Regions from separate parts of the Halalkalibacterium halodurans genome, predicted to be linked through region 2. Evidence: predicted binding sites of a transcription regulator. Region 2 holds the regulator's gene; the other holds the start of a gene.
What was found. The regulator LexA, encoded in region 2, represses DNA repair genes until DNA is damaged. The targets are predictions, from matches to a motif close to CGAACATATGTTCG.

Region 1 (4,217 bases), 380 kb from region 2:
GCTCGAGGCAGGTAGATGAGAGAAATCCTTCGTTTACTGTATGGTCTAACATTTGCAGTAATGGCTGGAAGAACCTATTGATGTTAAAAACAGCAACAGGCTTTTCATGGTAGCCAATTTGCTGCCATGTAAAAATTTCAAATAGCTCCTCTAAAGTCCCGATCCCTCCTGGAAGAGTAACAAACGCATCGCTCCGCTCATACATTAATTGTTTACGTTCATGCATTGTCTCTACGATTAGAAGTTCACTTAATTCGATCGATGGGACGTTTTCGGCAATCTTTTTCGGGATGATTCCGGTGACGCGCCCGCCGTTATCTAAAACCGATTGAGCTAAGACACCCATTAACCCTGCATTGCCTCCTCCGTAGATCACTTCCCATCCTTGTTTACCGATCTGTTCACCAAGCGCCCGGACTTGCTCCGCATAGATCGGGTGTTGACCAAGGGAGGAACCGGAAAATAAACAAATTTTCATCTTACATCACTACCTTTCCATCTATTAGTTTAATCGTATTTGTTTTGAAAGTAAAAGATGTATTCGAAATCTTTTGACGAGCTGCAACCCTGATGCTTTTTATTTCGTATTACTAATAGAGGGACAGGAGGGATTTTAAGATGAAGCACTTATTTTATAGCGTTACGTTTTTTATCGTTCTTGTTGGCATCAGTGGCTGTGGTACAGGCAATCATGAGGTAGACGCAGAAGGAGCCGCTGAGGATGTGGACGTGGAATCTGCCTCTATTATTGGTTACGTTGTGGACGTAAATGAAGAGACGACGCTCGTTGTGAGCATAGAAGCTGAACGATTTGACGACAGTGGAGGGAAAGAAGAATTTCACAATGCGATTCGCTTTTATCATATGCCTATCGAAGTTGAAATTGGTGAACGGATTGCTGTTTGGGCTGAGGGGGCGATCGCTTATTCTTATCCAGCACAAGCGGAGGTAGCTGATGTGGTTGTCTTGGAAGAAAAAAAGCCAGAGGGAGCAAAATTGTCCGAGAAGGAAGTCATTCAACGAGTGTTGTCAGAACAGGAGGAAAGCGCCCTATTAACATCCATTACCTTCGACAAAGAGTCGTCTCATTGGAATGTGCACTTACAAAATCTCTTCGGTCAAAAGCATGAACGGATCATTGATGAAAATAAACTTGATTAAAATGAATGAATCGTTGCCTACCTTCATGTATCATCATAGAAGAAGCTAAAAGGGAGGTGGGGATCGAATGGTGATGGCCACAACGCTTTTCTTGCTAGCTGGGTTAGCGGAAATTGGCGGTGGATATTTAATATGGCTTTGGCTTCGGGATGGAAAGCCTGTCTATCTTGGATTATTTGGCGCGGTCGCTCTTGCCCTCTATGGTGTGATCGCTACGTTTCAAGCATTTCCGTCATTCGGACGTGTCTATGCAGCTTACGGTGGAGTCTTTATTTTCCTTGCTGTTTTATGGGGCTGGTGGATAGATGGAAAAGCCCCTGATACATATGATTGGATCGGTGCCGTTATTTGCTTAGTGGGCGTAGGGATTATGCTGTGGGCGCCGAGGCCGTAGAAGGCGAGGGCTATAGTGAAATCGAAACAAATGAGTGAATATCGTCATGAACGTAATGAACCGATTTCATAAGCGGATGTCAATAGAGCAGGAGAAGGTGACAGACCAAATGAGAGAAAAAGAAAAAATGTACCGGCTGTATGCTCGCAAACAAGCAACTACCGGTCCATGTCGTCTACGAGGATCAGCTCGTTTGTGGCATCTTGGATCATGATCCTTTTCACGAAGGGCATACGTTACTCATTCCTAAAGCCCATGTGATAGAGATAGAAGACGTTAACCAAAAGACAGCCAATGCGATCATGAAAGGAGTGACTATCGTAGTAAAGGCGATCAAGGTATTATACAATCCTGCGGGTATCACGACTTGTTAAAATGGTGGAGAATTCAATGACCTCGATCATTATCATATCCATGTCATCACAAGAGAGCGGGAACCATCATTTGCTGACTTCTACTCTGAAGCTTTATTAAACAATGAAGCGTTAAAAAAGAAGTTACCTGAAACAAGAGTGGCACTAGCGGCAAAAATCGAGCGTTTAAAAGGGACTGTTTGATCGTGTTTGGATTTATTTGGGGACTCAGGACATATGATCCCAATGTTACAGTAGCTTTTTAGGAAATCATTCATCTGCGTAGGAAACATCCATGATTACGTTAAAATGAATCCATTCAAATTCTTGATCGTGTTCGAATTTCAATTTCTCAAGCACGCGGTCGATAGAAGTCACCACCCCGACGATTTGTTTATTTTCGTACGTGTCAAAAACCGTTAATCTCACAGGTTTTCTTTTATGATAAGAGGCTTGGATGACAGAAGATAGTTCGTCTAATGTTTGCTGATCCATCTCCGGCTTCGCTTGTTTCTGTGATTGTCGGCGATAAGTATGCAGTGCCTCTACATGTTCAGGCAGCATCATCCGACTCGACTCCCATCTGAGGTTATATCCTGGCGTTAGCTTGTTGATTTTCATAAAGTTCACCCCTGTACCAAAGAACGTATGTTCTCTATTATAGTACCGAGTAGACACCGTGATTACAATTGGTAATTTATTCATATGGAAGTGTTTTAAAGGGATCGAAGACGTTCTTTAATTCATAAAGAACTAGAATGAACTGTTCAAATGCCCCTCCTTGGTTAATAGGAGAATTGTTTTTTACTGTTTGATAAACATATATAGCAAATTGAACCTAGTTCGATCCTTTGATCAATAGTTTTAAATGTCTATTGCACTTACTCATGATAAAACGGTACAGGATTAAAAAAATACAGAGGGGTTCCAGCGAATTTGAAAGGATTGTGTCGTTGCTCTTAACCACCCAAATGACGAAATACTAGCAAGAAGCGAATATTATGACAAATGAATTTGTGTACGAAGTGACGTTTTTAGATTAAGGCTATTAGATAGAGTGTGTCTGAGGTCGATCCAGATCCTCAGAACACTCTTTTTTGCTCATTATTTATAATGACCACCAATCTTTTTCGCTCGTTCCTCGGCTTGACTAGCAGAGAGGAAAGAAACCGCTCGCCGAATCGCGGTGTCTCCGAATTTTTCTTTAATCGTATCCATCGTATAGCCAAGCTGGTGGACCCGGTCGCGGTTGCCAAAAAAACTTAGCTGCCATGCCTCATCACTCGTTAAGTTGGAAAGATTCACATGTAAGCGACGAATGGGCTTTCCGTCCCAAAAACGTTCAAACAACGTGGCAGCACCCTCGTACACTTCCATCGTAATATTCGTATGGTTCGTCAGCTTCATTTGCCGATGAAAGCCGGTAGGGGTCTCCATGTTTGCTCCGCTCACACCGATGGCGACCGTTCGTCCCATCAAATGGGCCCGCCGCGCGCGCTTACATACTTCCTCACATAGCTCAAGGAGCACGACATGAATATCTTCGGCTTTGACGTAATCATGAGGGAGGGTCATGCCGTGACCAATTCCTTTTTGTTTGTCATGGGAATGGGGCGTGACCGGGGAAGGGTCGATGCCGTGAGCGGTAAGCCATAAAACGTGACCGTTCACACCCCATTTGCCTTTGATTCGTTCCAATGACGTGTTTGCTAGCTGACCGATCGTGCGAATGCCTTGGTTGCGAAAATGTTTCGTCATTTGCCTACCTACCCCGTATAGACATTCAATCGGAAGGGGCCACAGCAGCCGCTCCATTCGTTCTTTGGTTAAATGGAAAACTCCGGAGGGCATCTTTTTCGCAAAATTGTCGCACGCCATTTTCGCTAGCACTTTACTTTCACCCATCCCGATTCGTGCTCGCACACCTGTTTCATGCCAAATCGCTTGCTGCACCTTTTGTGCGATCTCGCGAGGAGCACCGAATAGGCGCTGGCTATGGGTGACGTCCATAAACTGTTCATCGATCGAAAACGGTTCAATCAAGTCGGTAAAACGTTCCAAAATCTCTGTAATCTGCACAGAAACCGTTACATATTGCTGCATGTGGGGACGGACGACGACTGCTTCTGGGCATTTTTGCTGAGCTTCCCATAGCCGTTCCCCGTTTGTAACCCCGCGAGCTTTGGCAACAGGGCACGCAGCCAAAATCACACCGGAGCGCCGCTCGGGATCACCGGAGACGAGCAAGGGGCGTCCAGAGAGTTCTGGATGGTTCGCCCGCTCAACAGAAGCGAAAAACGATTCCATAT
Region 2 (4,217 bases):
AATGGGATATGTTCCGCACCCAAGTGCACCCATGGGAGCGAGACCAGTACATGCAAACCTATTAATCTAAGAAACCCTTGAAGCGATAGGCTTCGGGGGTTTTATTACTTTATAAAATGGTTTACCTTTAAAAGGAACCTGAAATGAGAAAAACATTGGCTTCGAGCGATGAGGCTTGATGAAGTCTAGAAACATAGGTGATTTTGTTAAAATAGTTTATCGGATGGTGATCAAGAATAACAATTTTTTCAGATAAATGAAGTAAAGTATTTACATCTAGGTAAAATAATAGGTAGAATGAAAGTAATAAACCTTAAGGAGCTGATGCAAGACTTGAAACGGGTTAAGTATTGGTTCGATTGCAAGGTCAAAGGTAAACATAGATATGACTACTATACAGAAAAGTGCATTATATGCGGTAAAAGAGCAAACAAGGATACCTGACTAGGTGTCCTATTTTTTAGAGAAGTTAAGACTTTAAGGGAAAAATTTTAAAATAATCGACTATAGATTTTATCACATTCTTGTAAGGGCTTTATCGCTAAGGTTTTTTAGGATTGTAAGGTTTTAAGGATGGGTATGAAAATTGATTGAACACTAGCGTACAACATAAATAAATTGGTATGTAAAATACCAGGATAAGGCTTAACTATAATGTTAGATCTTATAACACGAGGGTTGACGACACATTGCTCTAGTGAATAATTATTTATTGATAAGGGTATTTATGTTGTGTAAAATGTAGTTATCACCTAAGGCACGTACAAAAAATGAAAAGGCCACTGTGCAAGAGTATTCTATGAATGAGGAAACTTGTCCCGCACTCAGGATACACTTATAGGGACGTGAGCAGTACATGCAAACGTATGAATGTAATTCCTGAGGCCTCTTGAGGTGAAGTCACTTCAAGAGGTCTTTCAAAAAGTGATTGCTTTTTCGGGACACCTTTACTTACCGACGGAAAAGTCGGAATATTAAGTGAATGGTTGTTCCTACCTTTTATAAATAGATAGAACACAACAACCTTGGGAGGGAAATCGAAATGGCAAAGTATACGATTGTGGATAAGGAGACCTGTATTGCATGTGGAGCTTGTGGCGCAGCTGCTCCAGATGTTTATGATTATGATGACGAAGGATTGGCATACGTCATTTTAGACGATAACGAAGGGGTTGCCGAAGTACCAGAAGATTTGATCGAAGACATGGAAGATGCCCTTGAAGGCTGCCCTACCGATTCCATTCGCGTAGCAGATGAACCGTTTGAAGGAGATGCCAATAAATTTGAATAATAATTCAAGATGTAAAGCTAACGCGGATTAAAGCCAAGTCAACTTTTGTGTAAAAACAGTAAGAAGCAACGTCAATGGCATGAACCATTGGCGTGTTTTTTTGCTTACAATAGCTGTTAAGTATAAGAACAACTACGGATTTGCTGCCCTTTAAAGGTTCGGCAATCGCTGTGTCTTCTTTAGCTTCAGCACGATTGTACTAGTCAAATTAAATAGTAAAGCTCAAGGAGGGCCCTTGAGCTTTTTCTAGTGTAATGGGTTATAAACAAATAGAACGTTGCATAGATTGGTGGCAGGACAAGTTAATGGATGGTACGAAATACGCCTATGACTTTTCCTAAGATCGTACAAGATGTCAAAATAATAGGTTCCATTGTTGAGTTTTCCGGTTGAAGACGGATGTAATCTTTTTCGCGGAAGAATCTTTTAACGGTAGCCTCGTCTTCTTCTGTCATGGCAACAATGATATCACCGTTATCGGCCGTTTGCTGTTGTCGCACAATGACAAGATCTCCATCAAAGATGCCGGCCTCGATCATGCTGTCCCCTTGAATTCGCAGTGCATATGTGTTGTCGTTGGCTGTTAATTGTTCAGGTAGTGGGAAATATTCTTCCACATTCTCAACAGCTGTAATTGGCAATCCGGCAGTAACTTTCCCGACGACAGGGATATACGTAGCTTTCGCTTCAGTCGTTTCAGATGCCAAATTCTCTAAGTCTAGCACTTCGATCGCGCGAGGCTTCGTTGGGTCGCGACGAATGTACCCTTTTTTCTCTAGCCTAGATAAATGGCCATGAACAGTAGAGCTTGAAGCTAGTCCAACGGCTTCGCCAATTTCGCGAACAGAGGGAGGGTATCCTTTGGCTCGAACTTCTTCTTTGATATAATCTAAAATTTCTTGCTGTCTTCTAGATAGTTTTGACAAGGTGGGGCACCTCTCTTTTCTTTCCTATACTGACTAAATTATACCATGCGAACATATGTAATGCAAACATAAGTTCTAATTTATTGTTGACACAAACAAGTGTTCTTGTTTATGATAAAGGGGAACAAACATTCTTATGAGGTGATTCTCTATGCTTAGACGTTTATCTGGCCAAGAAATTTCATTGTTAGTTGTTGCACTTATTACGTTATTATTGATGTACGGAACGCTTATATTTGCTGATGATAGCGATCCTGCTTCTACCTCTATGTTCTCGTACGAACAAGAGGAGCAACACGAGAACCTTCACGGTCAAGGATCTGTCGTCTATGAATCGATTATGCATAATGACTAAGAGTAGATAGGTTGATGATGTCCATTGAAAGCCATTATTTATTGTCGTGTCAGCACAGAAAAGACGAGCCAAGAAACGTCCTTAGCTCGGCAAAAGCATGAGCTTCTCACCCTTGCAAATAAACATGCGCTAGAAGTCGTTGCTACATTGGAAGAGCGAGCAAGTGGCTTTTCTCTAGACAGGCCTGTATTGTTAGAATGCATAGATGCTTTCCAACGCGGGCAAGCTGATATCCTTCTTTGTCAAGATGATACAAGGCTTGCACGAGGGCATTCGAAGATAGCTTTGTTACATCAGTTACGAAAATTAGGTGTCTCCATCTATACGATTCGTGATCAGGGGGAGCTTCGGCTATCAGAAGCAGATGAAATGGTCCTTGACATTGTAGCGATCGTGGAAGAGTATCAGCGTAAGCTTCATAACAAAAAAATCAAGCGAGGAATGAAACAAGCCGTCAAAAATGGCTATCGTCCCGAACGGAATATAAAACAAGGTGTTTCTGGTGGGAGAGAACGAAAGGAACTGCCGATCAAGGAGATCGTTCGCCTTCGTCAGAAAAACCTAACGTTTCATGAAATTGCCTTAACACTACAAGGTCTTGGATTTAATGTCTCGAAAGCAACGGTGCATCGTCGTTATCAAGAATATATGGACGAGCAGCTTCATGGGGAACAATAGGGCCATTCTTTTGGTTCTCCTTAGTTGCAAGATAGTCAACGTTCATGTAGAGTGATAAGGATGATTGTGAGAAGTTAGGAGGAACAACCGATGCTTTCTAAGCAAAAAATCGAGCGGATCAATGAACTAGCAAAGCGAGCAAAAACAACAGGTCTGACAGATGGTGAGCTTCGCGAGCAAAAAAAATTACGTGAAGAATACATTCAACAATTTCGTCAGTCCTTTAAAAATCAACTACATTCGGTAACGGTCGTCGATGGAGCAGGAAATGACGTAACACCAGATAAATTAAAACAAAGCAAAAATAAGTACCGCAACGACATTCACTAACGCCAGGACAGATTCCTGGCGTTTTCTATCTCTTTAACAATCAAAATGTTAATATATTTGTTTACTAATTAATAATTACATGAATTTTTTTTTAACAAATCCTAAACGAATGCTTGTGCAATCGTCCGATAACGTTTATCATGAAAAGCGAAAAGAACGTTTTCAGTAACGGAAAGGATGAAGACAGACGATGTCGAAACATGTTGAACAGTTAGCAGTCAATACGATTCGAACGCTATCCATTGACAGTGTGGAAAAAGCCAATTCAGGACACCCTGGAATGCCGATGGGAGCAGCGCCGATGGCGTTTTGTTTATGGACGAAATTCATGAACCATAACCCAGCTAATCCAGACTGGGTAAATCGCGATCGCTTTGTTTTATCGGCAGGGCACGGCTCGATGCTTTTGTACAGCCTACTACACCTTACAGGCTACGACCTCTCGCTTGAGGAGTTACAAAACTTCCGACAATGGGGAAGCAAAACACCTGGGCATCCAGAGTATGGGCATACACCTGGTGTAGAAGCGACGACAGGTCCACTTGGACAAGGGGTTGCAATGGCCGTAGGTATGGCAATGGCAGAACGTCATTTAGCTGCTACATACAACCGCGATGGGTATAATATCGTTGACCAT

Region 1: a site for LexA is predicted at 2,550-2,563, ahead of FED51_RS13835 (YolD-like family protein). Genes of this name have one in related genera too.

What each region holds. Positions count from the first base shown of each region.
Region 1 is NZ_CP040441.1:2,860,874-2,865,090, reverse strand. It holds gene FED51_RS13855 (LOG family protein) at 1-478, opposite strand, end outside; gene FED51_RS13850 (DUF3221 domain-containing protein) at 619-1,161, shown strand; gene FED51_RS13845 (YnfA family protein) at 1,229-1,555, shown strand; partial or broken gene FED51_RS21405 (HIT family protein) at 1,693-1,929, shown strand; gene FED51_RS13835 (YolD-like family protein) at 2,179-2,529, opposite strand; gene FED51_RS13830 (DNA polymerase IV) at 3,013-4,217, opposite strand, start outside.
Region 2 is NZ_CP040441.1:2,477,413-2,481,629, reverse strand. It holds gene glnA (type I glutamate--ammonia ligase) at 1-65, shown strand, start outside; gene FED51_RS11990 (ferredoxin) at 1,043-1,291, shown strand; gene lexA (transcriptional repressor LexA) at 1,594-2,217, opposite strand; gene FED51_RS11980 (hypothetical protein) at 2,369-2,572, shown strand; gene FED51_RS11975 (YneB family resolvase-like protein) at 2,597-3,250, shown strand; gene FED51_RS11970 (DUF896 domain-containing protein) at 3,341-3,580, shown strand; gene tkt (transketolase) at 3,771-4,217, shown strand, end outside.